Regions from separate parts of the Clostridium ljungdahlii DSM 13528 genome, predicted to be linked through region 1. Evidence: riboswitches for the same ligand, from Rfam matches in the RefSeq annotation. Region 1 holds a riboswitch; the other holds the start of a gene.
The links. A riboswitch is a leader RNA that binds a small molecule or an ion and turns the genes downstream of it on or off. The one in region 1 is predicted to bind cobalamin.

Region 1 (7,329 bases):
AAGATAGGAAAAGGAACATTAGGGCCAATGAATCCCGTTGTTAAGGCTCAAGCACTTCCTGAAAGAAATAAGACGAGAGTGGACAAAGTACTAGTTGAAATTAAAGACAAATACGATGCAAGTACAGATGAAAGATTATGTCCTTACTGTCATAATGATTTGCCTATAACTTCAGGAAGAGGACCTTCTAAAATTATATCTGTTATAGGAGCTTCTCAAGTAGGAAAGTCTGTATATATGACAACTCTTCTTTATGTGCTTGAAAAGTATACTTGTGAAAGAATAGGGGCATCTCTTATTGCAGGAAACTCTGGTTACAATGATGAGATAAGAGAAAATCAAGAGAGAATTTTTGAAAAAAATTTAATGCTCGATCCTACTCCCAAACAGCATGTAGAACCTTTAATAGAAAATTTAAAATTTAAAGAAGATAAAATTCCACCTTTGACTCTTATTTTTTACGATATACCAGGTGAGGGTATGACAGATAAGGCCTATATGGAAAATCATGCAGAACATATAAAAAATTCAGATGGAATAATATTTCTTGTGGATCCACTTCAAATGAGGACTTTGAGGAAAAAGTTAAGTATTGTGAATAGGGAAAAAGGTGACTTTACGGAAAAGTATCAGGAACCGAAGGATATAATAGTGTATTTGTTTGAAAATTTTATATCCAAGGAATCTAAAGAAAAAACGCACATACCTACGGCAGTAGTAGTTACTAAAAGTGATATGCTTAAGAATTTAAAGGATGAAGAATATATAGGAGAGAACAGTAATATATTTAAAAATTACAATCATGAGGGATTTTTTAATTTAAATGAATTTGAAAATATTGATGGTGAAGTTAGAAAGTTTTTATTGAAAGCTGATGCCCCATTTAAAGGTGCCGTGGATGCTTGCTTTAAAACTGCAGGTTATTTTGCAGTATCTTCTTTGGGTTCTAATTCCAATCATCTTGAAATAGATAGAAGCAGCAGTATAAATCCTATTAGAGTGGATGAGCCTTTTTTGTGGCTGCTTTATAAAATGAATTATTTGGATGGGGGCAGGGAATAGATATGATAGAGCAGCAGTATTATACTAGGGAAAAAAGAGGAATATTTAGCAGTACTCCAGGTTATGATACTATTGCAAAAAGCAGTGGACTTGAGGATGAATTCATAAAAGACACTATTCACAGTTTATGCTCTTATACTGCTCCTGCATTTTTAGCCGGAGAAAAAGATTTAAGTAAATATCCAAAGGCACTTTTTTATGCAAATACTGGAGATGGAAAAATTATAATAGGGCAATCAGTTTTTGCAGGGGAGGACTATACCTTAAAAAGAAACAGGTATTTTACTCACTGCTATGTAATATCTGAGAATGAAAGAAAGTTATACATAGAAAATCCTGAAAAAATAATATATGCCTCAGGATTTGTAGAAAATTATGATATGGAAAAGGGAAATTCTATAGAAAGTTTGAGAGAAGTGAAAGTTGATAGAGTCTGTGATGTGTTTAACTCTATAGAAGATTTGTTTTTAGCTGCTTCTATAGATAAAAATACGTTTATAAATATGGTAAAAGCTTGTTTTGATGCAGCTGCTTTTAATAAAAAGATATATATTGTGGTTCCTTATAATGAAAATATGGATAAAGTTATAAAAGGAATACTAAAATACCTGTATAGGGCACTTCCTTTTGCAGTAAGGAGAAAGGTTGGTTTCACAACTTATGTGAAGCAGCCTGAAATAAAGGAGTCTATAAATATTGAATTTCTACTTGAAGGAAGCATAAAAAGGCTTACTCAAGATGTAAAAGCAGGATATGTTTTTGATATAGCAGATAATAATTTCTATCTTGAAGGAATTGATGAAAGACATCATATTTTTATAGACTTTGTTATGAATAATATAGAAAATGAGCAGGCTTTAAATGAATTCTTTATTCAGGCAGATAATGTTTGCTCTAGAGAAAAATTTACCATTGATATGTATGATAATATTTTATGCCCATCTTCTAAAAATGAAGAAGTTAAAGAAAGTACTATGTGTATGGAGGAAAATGAACAAGTTGAACATAAACATAATCTAGTGTATTTTTTAAAGAAGTTATTTTTAAATAAAGATTAGAGGTGACAAGTAGATGCCTAAATGTAGAGAATGTGGTACAGAGCTGGATGAAAATGATAAGTTTTGTGTATACTGCGGTGCAAAACAGGAAAAGGAACGTGAAAGAGAAGAGGATAAAAATGATGATACAAAGTATTATGGAAAAGAAAATAATGACTATAAAAAAGAAGATAAAAAGCATGAGGATAGCTTAAAGAACAGCGATACTTTTGATTTTAGTTCATCTCATGAAACAAAAAAGACAGATAGAAAAGATAAAGATGAATTTACCAGAGAGATAGATGACACTCAACTTAAAGATAAGCGGCCATTTAATTTCAAAATGATAGGTATAACTATTTTAACTATAATTGTATTTGTTGTTGCCTTTAAGATGATATCCTCACTTATAAATAAAGGTCCCGGCAAAAATGTTTCAAATGTGGAATCCAAGCAAAACGTTTCTTCTGATTTGAATAACAATGATGAAAATGATTCAGATAATAATTCAGGAGAATACGTGATACCTTACAGCAATACAAGGGCACTTACTAGTAATGACCTGAAAGGTATGAGTAAAAAGCAGCTGGCACTTGCTAGAAATGAAATATTTGCAAGGCATGGCTACACATTTCCTACAGAACCATATAAGAGTTATTTTGCAAGTAAGTCCTGGTATAAGCCTAATCCCAATTATACTAATGATGGCAAGGAACTTTCCGCGCTTGAGAGACATAATGTAAAGGTGATATTGATAGCAGAAGGCCGTGGAAAATATGTATCACCTGGATATGATGCAGATTATTATAAAAAATAGGCTAGCACATTGGCTGCTATTTCTTTGAAAATGCATAGGGTATAAAAAGTAGAATTTGATATAAAATAGGAGAAATGATATACTTATTCTATAATTTAATATTGAATTTTAGGTACTTGATTTTTAAGTTTAAAAGGGAAATAAGTGAAGAGCTTATGCGGTCCCGCCACTGTAATGAGGAGTATATTTATGGAATTGCCACTTGGAAACAGGGAAGGTATAAATATACAATGAATCAGAGCCAGGAGACCTGCCTAAAATTTACGGATAGCTTACGCGGATAGGCTTTGAAGTAAATTTTAATTTACTTGAAAACTATTGTCTGTATGATAATGGTTTTTTTATTTACATTATTATATGAATGGGGGAAGTATTGATGTTTAAGAGTAGCAAAAAATTTGTTTTACTAATTATGATTACGATTACGGTATTTTTGGCGGGATGTGGAGCATCTAATACAAGCAATTCTACTACAGACAGCAGCAGCAAAAGTGAATCTACTAAAAATACCGCTTATCCTTTAAAATTAAAAGATTCAACTAATACGGAAATTACAATTCAAAGTGAGCCTAAAAAGGTGGTATCCTTATCACCTAATGTTACAGAAACAATTTATGCATTAAACAAACAAAATATTTTGGTAGGTAGAACTGATTTTTGCACGTATCCTACACAAGCTTCTAAAATACCAGCTGTGGGTACTATAACTGACCCAAGTGTTGAAAAAATTGTTGAACTTAAACCTGATGTTGTAATAGCGTCTAATTTAACTAAACCGGACATTTTAAAAAAGCTGCAGCAGCTTAATATAAAGGTTTTAACTATTTCAAAAAATGAAAGCTTTGAAAATACTTATAATAATATAGAAAATATAGGAAAAATAGTGAATGCTAATAAAAAGGCATATAGTATAGTTTCAAATATGAAAGAAAAAGTTAAAGTTGTACAGGAAAAGGTAAGAGGAAAGAGCACCCCTACAGTATATTATGTAGTAAGCTATGGTACAAGCGGCGATTTTACTGCGGGAAAAGACACTTTTGTAGGCAAGATGATTGAAATGGCAGGAGGCAAAAATGCTGCTTCTGATGTTACAGGTTGGAATTACAGTCTCGAAAAACTTGTTGAAAAAAATCCTGATATACTTATATGTTCCAATAAATTTAATAGCAAAAATGGCATTAAGTCTACAAAGGGTTATAAAGATTTGGATGCTGTAAAGAAAAATAAACTTTTCGAAATTGATGAAGATATTATAAGCAGACAGGGACCTAGACTTGCAGATGGGTTAGAAGCTCTGGCAAAGATAATTCATCCTGAAGCATTTTAAGTATATATAAGAGAGGAATATGCTTATGAAATTTTCCCGAAAAAAACATTTTAAGTTGTTTTTTTGCATTTGCATAGTAATATTATTTTTTTCGGCAGTAATATCAGCTATGCTGGGTTCTGCAGATATATCCTTCAAGGAAACACTATATGTGATACTAAGTAAAATACCTATTGTGGGAGGTTTAGTTTCTACAGCAAGTATGTCACAAAATCACATGCTCATAATATTACAGATACGTTTACCAAGGATAATAACTTCAGCATTAGTTGGAATGGGATTATCAGTAGTAGGTGCATCCTTTCAGGCAATATTTAAAAATCCAATGGCAGATCCTTACGTACTTGGAGTATCTTCAGGAGCTGCTCTTGGAGCTGCAATTGGATTTATGTTGCAGCTGGATACTTTGCTTTTAGGATCTACAGCTATTACTATGATGGCTTTTGTAGGATCTATTGCAACTACTGTTTTGGTTTATAACATAGCCAGGGTAAAAAACAAGATACCACCAACTACACTGCTTCTGGCAGGTGTTTCTGTGAGCTTTCTTCTATCTTCAATAATATCTATAATAATGGTATTCAACAGGCAGCAGGTTGAAAAAATTGTTTTTTGGACAATGGGAAGTGTTTCTGCAGCAACCTATAATCAAATATTGATGCTGATGCCTTTCATATTCTTGGGTGTAATTATAATACTTTTATTTTCAAGAGATCTAAATATAATGCTTACAGGGGATGATACTGCTAAAAGTTTAGGCATAGAAGTTGAAAATGTAAAAAAAATAGTACTTGCTGTTTCCTCGATAATTGTTGCAGCTTGTGTGTCTATAAGTGGTGTAATAGGGTTTGTAGGACTAATAATTCCCCATGCAGTACGTATGGTATTTGGACCTGACCATAGGGTGCTATTGCCTTTCTCATTGATAATTGGAGCTGTGTTTATGATTATTTGCGATACAGTGGCAAGAACTGTAGCTGCTCCTTCTGAAATACCTGTGGGTGCTGTAACTGCTTTATTTGGATCTCCATACTTTATTTATCTTTTAATAAAATCTAAAAAGAGAGTGATATAATGAATAATTCAAATTTGTGTGCAATTGAAGTTAAAAATTTAAATTACAGTTTTGATGAAGTTAATATACTTCATGATATAAACATAGATTTTAAAAAAAATAAATTTTATTCGATTATAGGGCCTAATGGTTCTGGTAAAACTACTTTACTAAAAAATATTGCTAAAACCTTGAAGCCTTATAAGAGCACAGTTTTTATAAAAGATAAGGATATACTGGATTTAAAAAGTAAGGCACTGGCAAGAAAACTTGCGGTAGTTCCCCAAAATAGCAACTTGGATATGGATTTTTCCGTACAGGATATAGTTTTGATGGGAAGGGCGCCTTATTTTTCGAAACTTCAAAGTGAATCAGAAAGTGATTATAATATTGCTAAACAGGCTATGGAGGTTACTAATACCTGGAGATTCCGTGACAAATTTATAAATCAGTTAAGCGGTGGTGAAAAACAAAGAGTTCTTATAGCACGGGCACTTACCCAAGATACGGATATAATACTACTGGATGAACCCATATCTAATCTTGACATATACCATCAGATTGAAATTTTGGATAATGTTAAATCACTTAGCAAAAAGATAACAGTTATAATGGTACTTCACGATTTAAATTTTGCAGCACAGTACAGTGACCATGTGATACTTGTAAATAGTGGAAGAGTTGTAATGCAGGGAACTCCTCGGGAAGTACTCACAGAAAAAAACATAAAAAAGGTGTATAAAATAAATGTATGCATAATAAAAAATCCAGTTACCGGCAAGCCATATATAATACCTATAGGACAGGAAAGGGACTGCCCCAATATGAAAAACGGAAATTTAGATGATTAGTTCATAGATACCTAAAATTATAATACTAATGCCAGATACAAAAGGAGCATATTTACCGAAAAATTTAGACAAACAGCTGCTGCCTATAACACATCCTGCAACTAGGCCTGTTGTACTGAGAATGAAGGTAAATATAGTGGCAAGTAATATATTGATACCAGTTATACTTGCGCCTATACCTACTCCAACATTATTTATTGTGAGAGCGAAGGCTAGAAATATAGATTCTTTAACATCTATATAGCCTGAATTATCAGCGTCGGCTATTTCTGGATTGTCCAAAAGATTTTTATAGGGTAAAAGATTATTTTCAGCATTACACAGTTTTTTATTTTCATTACAGTGATTTTTTATAACAGCGTCAATTATAAACCATATGCCCATTAATATCAAAAAACCGCTTCCAATGATATTGGCTATATTTTCAGACATAAACTTAATTAGAAATTTACCTAGAACCATAGATAGAAATGTTCCTGCAGTAGCAATTAAAGCTATTAGAATAGTACTTAATGGACTAATTTTCATTTTTTTAATACCATAGGATATTCCTACAGTGAAACTGTCTATATTTGCGGATAAGGCAAATAAAAATGAAGGCAATAAGTGCATTATGTTCCTCCTATAGTATGGTTACTTCTATAGTATATTCATAATAAGATACAATGCTACCACTATTTACTTTTGCTTTGAAGATGTATCTAATTATGTATTTGTAAAGATAATATGGAACAGATGGAATAATGTACATCGCCCACCTATTGTTGATTTTGGGGAGATAATATGGTAATATACTGGTATATTAAAAGTCAATAGAAATTTGCAAAAAATAGAAAATATTTTTTAGCTTATATGAAGGGAGAGAAAAAATTGATTAAAAATTTAAAGAATCTTTTAATGTTTGCATCAATTGTTGTAATGTATCAGCTAAATCCGTGTAATATTGTATTAGCGAGTGATGTTTCTACTAATACAACCAAACCCCAGACTCAAGTAGTATCAACTCAAGACAATTCAAAGTCCCAAACATTACAAGACACATCCAAAATTTTAGCATCACAAGAGGAATCTAAATACATATCGGAAAGTAATTCTAGTTCTTCAGTAAGTGAAAGCAGTGGTAATCTCTTGCCAGCAAATGCAGATAATGTGGACAACGTTCCTGTGGATAAAAGCTGGAT
Region 2 (7,329 bases), 1.8 Mb from region 1:
GAATTTACCGCCCTCATCATATAGTGCTACTATAAGTGATTCATCCTGGTCTTTACCGGAATTATTTTCTGCCTTTACAGATACTTTTGCATCCTCACCTAATTTAAACGAACTATCCATTGTAAGGTTAGTTATCTGTATTGGTTTTGATGTGTTTGTTACTGTAACTATGCACTGTGCCTTTGCATCTTTATTATCTTCAGACACTGCCGTTATTACTGCTGTTCCTGACTTTACTGCTGTTACCTTCCCGTTCTCATCTACTGATGCTATAGTTTTATCACTGCTTGACCAGTCTACCTTTTTATTCGCTGCATTATCCGGTGCTACAGCTGCTGTAAGCTGCAGTGCATCTCCTTCTGTCACACTTGCACTCGTCTTGTCTAATGTCACTCCCGTTACATTTACCGTTTGTGATGGTGATACCTTTTTCTCTGCTGCAGTTAACTTGTCCACTGTTTCCTGCTTCATGGATGATTTTTGTGCATCACTTAAGGCATCATACAATTTCTCTACTGCATCAACCTTGTCTTTATCGGCTGAAGTAAGCTTATCTACATCCAGTGCTGCTATGTCGTTATTTACAGGCACTGTAGAATTCTTCACATCTGTACAGTCAAATATTGAGTTTCTACCTTCATAATCCCTTACAAGAGAATCTATGCCCCTGCATATCTGCACTGGATCATATTTTAAATTGTCATATTGGGTAGTTTTATTTTTGCCATCAAATCCTTCAAGTATAGCATTAAATATGGTATTGCCATCTTTTATAAATTTCTTGTCAAAAACATTGGCATGTGCCATTCCAAGTGTCATATATACCTGGGCATTGGTCCACGGGTTATTTAAATCAATATCGCCATCACTTGTATGACCACCCCAGAAAGAACCAGTATAAGCCTGAGAATTTGAAAATTGATCAAATACATGATCCATGGCCTGTTTTACATCGTAATACTTGTCTCCTTCTTTTGCATTTGCATTATAATACGCTGCAATTTCTTGTAACATCATAGTCCACATATCAGGTGAAGCATTTGCTGCTACTTGAGACCCATCAGCACCTGTTTCTTTGTAAACATTCTTAGCACCATCATGTGTACTCTCTTCCATATAATTTCTGTCAATATGATTTCCATCATTTAGCACATGATCAATATAATTATAAGAAGTTAATGCATAATCTGCATATGTTCCTGCAAACATCTGAACTGATGAATTTAAATAATTTTTATTTGAAATTATATCTATTAAATTATAAGCTTTTATATCCCTGGGGTCATATCCTATAGATGTAATTGCCAGAACCAGTTTTTCCCATTCTGTCATTTTTACATCTTGATCTCCAATTTTTGCATTTTTCATCCTCTGGAGTTCATCCTGTATGCCCTTAAACCAATCGTCATAGTAACCACTTCTTATACCTGTGTATCCAGATCGGGCTGATGAAAATACATCCCAATCATCATCATTTAGTAAAATAGTACCTTCCTTTCCAGGAGCATCAGCTTTATCTCCCTCCCACTGAAATACAGGCACAGCTTTTTCCTGTCCAACACCAAATTTGCTGTAAATTATATTTTCTACTTCCTTTGCATCTTCAACCTGCTGCTTTTCTTCATCCTGTGTAGGTGCTGCCGCACTATTGTCAAGAAGTTTTGCAGTTGAGGGAAGTACTTTACCAAGTAGAAACTGGTAATCTTCATTTTGATCATAGTTTATCTTAATCTTGCTTGAATCAATTGTTAGGGGTACATTTCCTATAGTTGGTGCATTAAAAAATACACCTCCATCACAAGTAGCACTAACATTATACTTGCTTATTAAATCTTTATCTTTATCAGATTCTGGAATCACTTTAAAAGTTGCTTCTGCTTTAAGGCAGTCATCTGTAGTCTTAAAAGGTTCAGTTCCAGGTACAAAGATTCTGTCTTTAGCTGTTGCCTGCACATCTACTACTACCTTTGCTGCTATCTTAGTTGAACTATCCGGATTTAGATATGGATAGCCATCATTTACAGAAGAATCTATCTTCCAGGTCTTATCAAAATCAAATCCAAGCTTGGTGTAGCTGTCTTTATCTTTCATTTGTGCAGTGGTATATCCCACAGGTTTTCCCATAAAAGAAGTACTTGAAAATCCCAGTATATCACTATCATATGCACAGGTAGTTACATCAGTTTCGCTACTTGTATCGATTGGTTGACGAGATACTTTTTTTTCATTTTCCAGGAATTTACCATAAAAATAGCAATTTTTGATTTCTGAGCCAGGTGTAACACAAATTCCTGCAATATTTGGTAAAAATGAAGACTTAGTATCAAAAGTAACATTACTACAGCAGTTATCTGTATATCCATTTATTAGATTCCAGTTATCATCAGAACATGCACTATTACCAACTATTCCTGCTAAAGTTGAAAATCTGCCAGCATCAACTTCAATACTTCCTGTGCTGCAGCAGTGGGTAATTGTACCACAACATTCATTTGCAATTACTCCATAAAATACATCATCGTTGTCATCTAAAATTATTTTACTTCTATCTTTTATGTCTACATTAGCATCAACTTTAACATTCTCCACAATTCCATCTTTCCATACAATTCCAAACAAGCCTGAAGCTGCATCCGTATAACCACTTATAGTATGAAACTTTCCATCAAAAGTACCATCAAAACTTTTATTGTGAGAGGTAAGAGATTTTAAAGGAACATTTGATTTACTTATATCAATATCCTGTGTCAAAACAACTTTTTTGCCTAAATAGTCTATGCCCTTATCGATATCTCCCCTGAGTTTGTTTAGGTCATCTACTGAACTTACAGTGTAATTTCCATCTGAGCCCTGGTTTAAAGATGGCGTTGACGCCGTTGGTGATGCACCTGCTCTAGCAGTATAAGGTGCAAATGTCATTAAAGTAAACATAAGCATCATAACAAGGCTAATCTTTTTCCATAATTTTTTCACTTTGTTCTCCTCTCTAATTTTTATAAAACTATATAAGAAATACCGGGTTAAAAATACATCTTAGCCCGGTATCAATCTAAAACATTTACTTAATCAATAGGGAAAATCCGCTTTTATAAAGCACCAGCTGCAGTATTAACAGCGCCTTGTGTAGCTTGTAATGTCTCCAATTGAGTTAATGCATTAGTATAAGCTGTATCTGTTTTATTCGCATGATTTGCCATTTTTGCTATAAGATCTGTTTTATCTGCTCTTCCACTAAAGAATGCAGGAGTTTGTGTATAACTCCAATTGTAAGTTCCTTTGTCAGAAATTGTTCCATCTGGTAAATATCCTGCTAATCCTAAATCACATCCTGCTGCTGCTGAAAATTCCCAACGTATTGTAGCACCATCCGGTACATTATCTAATGTTGTACTTCCATCATAATAAGTTGAGTTAACATGATCTACATTATTAACTGTAAACATCCAGCCTGAAATTCCATCACATTCTTTTTCACTTAAATAATTTGCATCGGTAACAATAGGCTGCTTTGGTATATCTGTTCTGAAGACAATACCTTTAGTTAAATTTTTAAGCTTGCTCGTAAATGAATAATCTTCAAATGCAGCTTGATTATCTGTAGTATCTTTAAAACCTGTTACATACTTGCCATATTTGCTCGAAACTATGTTTACATTTCCATCACCTACAGCCTGTTTTGTAGCATCAGCAATGGTATTCGTATCACTGAGTGTAACTGCTTTTGGCTGTAAAATAGGTGCTTGTCCTAAAACATTTTTCTCAACATCCACATAGACAGTTTTTGTTGGAGCAGCATCAGCTTTTACACTATTAAAAGCAGACGGCGCAGCTACAGCTCCCAAAGTTAATGTTGTTATGCATAGTGTCGCAAATAATTTGTTTTTTAATCTTCTAATCATTTTATACACTCCTCCAAATTTTTAATTTTTTAATTGTTGCTTGTCCAAATTTAAAAGACAATGATAAAACTTTTACACTTTTATATCAATCACCTCCTGGAAAGTTAAATATAATGACAATCATATTTTTAACCTTTATGAAAAATAAACCAGGTGGTAATTCAGGTGAGATTAGATTAACGTAAATAAATATATATTTGTGTAAATAAAAGATAAAAAGAGACCCTCTTTCTTTCGAAGGTCTCCAGTATACGACATGAATTTATAAATATTTAATGTAAACAGATGTTACTGGCATTGAATACTTACCTTTCCCACCGAAAGAACCATATATGTTTGTAACAGGCAGGTCTACTGGCTTGGCATCATCTTACTTTTCACACCTTCCCAAAGATTATATCTTCAGTGGCATTTTGTGAATTTCATCTTCCTTACAGCAGCGGGGGCTGCAGTGGTTTTTCACCACTTTCCCTATTAATTCCTAAAAAAGAAACCTATTCAAAATTATCATTTATTTTACAATTGTCATTACCTTTACAATACACCAACTCCACTTATTTGTCAATAATTTATAAAAACTTTATTAAATTATTGTAAATTTCAATAATACAACACAATTTTCTATAAACAGAGTTCTTGACATCAGATAAATTTTAATGCTAAAGTTTGTCCTAAATACTGTTAAAATGTCTATTACTTATTTAACTCAGCGTTAGTTTTGGGATTTATATTAATTTCTCCAAAAGTATCCTCATACTTTTCTACTGATTTCGTAAGCATCATACAAACACTTTTTGCCTGCTGCGGGCTCATAAATATCTTCACACTATCTTTTACATCTTTTTTATACACCTTCATAAAATCTAACTGAAAATCATATACACTTCCAGAAAGCTCTAATCTATTTGAATATAATTCCTTTTCTTCTTCTAATTTTACATTTTCATCCATAGAATTCACCCTTACCTTTCATATTTTTTTACTCAACTTATTTTTACACTTCGCCCTATCTAATCACCTTCCTTTTGTACTCGCCTGTCTAATCCCCTACATTTAGTTCTTTCATTGATGACGAAGGGGTTATTCTAAAATAAGAACAAATCTGATGACTTACTTGATTGTCCATAAACAGAGTTCTTGTAATCAGATAAATTCCTACAAAAATAAAAAGAGACCCTCTCCCTTCGAAGGTCTCTATATATAACATAACTTACAATAATGGTTAATAACTAAAAACATCTCTGTTCTCTTATGTTAATATAACCGTTTACTTTTTGAATAAACATAGCATTATCTTCCCCTCCGAAAGAATCACCCACATATCAGGCAGGTTTCCTGGCTCAGATTCATCTTACTTCCCTGTCTTCCCAGATATAAAAATCCAGTGACATAACTAGGGTTTCATCCTCCATACAGTAACGGTGGGCTGCAGTGTTTTTTACACTTTCCCTTTTAACTATCAATTTGACAGCACCTAATAGTAAAAATATTAAATTTTTATTACCTTTATGTTAAGTTTAGAGCAAAAATTTTGAAAAGTCAACATTATTTTCATTAATATAAAGATATTTCTGAACGAAAGATGATAATGTCTTAGTATACCAAAGTTGATTATATTCTAAATATGCATAGGCATTGAGATTAAAACCAACAGCGTTCCAAAAGTCAAGGGCCGTGTGGAACGAATGTTTCAAGCCTGGAAAGACTCACAATAGCAGGTATGGCAGTTTAAACTCTAGGAGTGCCCTTCTCTAGTTTATCTATATGTATTTTAGGATTTTCTATATTTACACCATATAGTTTATCAAGATTTTTAGAAAACCACCTTACGGATTAACTTCTATAAATCAATCTCGCTTAATATCGGCTGTAACTTACAAACTGACAAGTATTTATTTGGTACAGCAATTCCTTTTTCCTTACGAATTATTTGTATTACTGGTGCCATATGCTTCCCCTCATATTTTTTTACAGGTATATAGGAATTAACATATGCTTGCGTTGCTTCATGTCCATTGGATATATCATATCCTAAATCTAAAGGACTTGTTCCTCGAAGATTAGTATGTTTACAATCAAGAATATGGGCATAATCTGCTATATATAAGCCACTAAAATTCATTGGCAATTCTACTCTTAACAAAACATTCCCAATATACCGCCGTACCATTTCAAATCCTAAATTTCCAAAATAATAATCCTCTGTTAACCATTTAGGCAATGGATCAAGAAATCCCTCAATTAAATAACAGTCATTAAATTCTTCAGGTATATTAGGACAACTTACTTGCCTTCGAGCATATAATCCACTATTTTTAGAAAATATCATATGAAGAAATTTACTGTGGGTATAATGATAAAATACAATATTATTCTTATGGAATTTTATTTGGTTAGGAAGTATCTTATAACCCTTGTCCTTCAAATATAACTCTCTTTTGCATAAAAATTCTTTTCCTAAATTCACAACTTTTTTGTCTCCTTTGAGTAACATATAATTTCATATTTAATATATATTTTAAAAATAGTTATCATTCTCCATAATTTTCAGTAAAATATAAAAGTCCTATTTTTCTGACTTTATAATTGCTTATTATATTTCCCGCTGCTTTGTCATACAAATTATAACCAACAATAGTATAAATTTCTATAATACTATAGACACGTACATCTTATCTCTTATTAATTCCATTTTTGCTCCATACTTTGCCCAAATTTTTCTAGAAGCCAGATTATCTTTTACAATTTTAGCACTTAAATATTTTATTTCTTTCCTTTTAGCATATTCTAATATTTGCGAAAAAGCTTTGCTTGCATATCCTTTTCCCCAGTACCTACTCCCAATCCAATAACCAATTTTTGCTTTTTTCTCTTCTACACTCTGATAACTTAACGATATCATACCAATTGCATTATTATTCAAAACGATAGCAAATATTTCTGAGTTTGTGTTTTCAGACCATTCATTATTATGTTTGATAAATTCATCCTTTGATATTATACACTTTCTGGAACCTAATTTTTCTTGTAATACATTATCAGTATTTAATATTTCTATAAGTTGAATTGCATATTTATTATTAATCTCTTCAATTGCCATACTTTTTATAACCACCTAACTTAAACACTCACAGTCAATAAAATTTATAAAGAATATAAAGTTTAATTTTTATATTTCAATAATTTTATCTATAAAATCTATTCCTTTAGTAATATGAGAAATTATTATTAATATTGAACTAGTTTTTCTACTTTTCAAAATTCTCAACATTATTTCTCTTGTTTCGGCATCAACATTAGATATAGGTTCATCTAGGATAATTACATCCTTATTGGAAAGCATTGCTCTTATAAAAGCTATAACCTGAGCCTGTCCCCCTGAAACGCCTGCTGTATTTTGACTTATTTCGGTATCCAATCCTCTAGGTAA

Region 2: another riboswitch for cobalamin. It lies ahead of CLJU_RS11050 (DUF3467 domain-containing protein); the one in region 1 lies ahead of CLJU_RS02855 (ABC transporter substrate-binding protein).

The regions. Positions count from the first base shown of each region.
Region 1 is NC_014328.1:632,760-640,088, forward strand. It holds gene CLJU_RS02840 (TRAFAC clade GTPase domain-containing protein) at 1-1,062, shown strand, start outside; gene CLJU_RS02845 (GAP1-N2 domain-containing protein) at 1,065-2,120, shown strand; gene CLJU_RS02850 (YARHG domain-containing protein) at 2,134-2,916, shown strand; cobalamin riboswitch at 3,010-3,188, shown strand; gene CLJU_RS02855 (ABC transporter substrate-binding protein) at 3,293-4,243, shown strand; gene CLJU_RS02860 (FecCD family ABC transporter permease) at 4,269-5,318, shown strand; gene CLJU_RS02865 (heme ABC transporter ATP-binding protein) at 5,318-6,148, shown strand; gene ytaF (sporulation membrane protein YtaF) at 6,137-6,760, opposite strand; gene CLJU_RS02875 (Ig-like domain-containing protein) at 7,019-7,329, shown strand, end outside.
Region 2 is NC_014328.1:2,460,171-2,467,499, forward strand. It holds gene CLJU_RS21335 (Ig-like domain-containing protein) at 1-2,973, opposite strand, end outside; gene CLJU_RS11045 (hypothetical protein) at 3,087-3,899, opposite strand; cobalamin riboswitch at 4,227-4,412, opposite strand; gene CLJU_RS11050 (DUF3467 domain-containing protein) at 4,593-4,850, opposite strand; cobalamin riboswitch at 5,208-5,392, opposite strand; gene CLJU_RS11055 (hypothetical protein) at 5,740-6,366, opposite strand; gene CLJU_RS11060 (GNAT family N-acetyltransferase) at 6,547-6,999, opposite strand; gene CLJU_RS11065 (ABC transporter ATP-binding protein) at 7,069-7,329, opposite strand, start outside.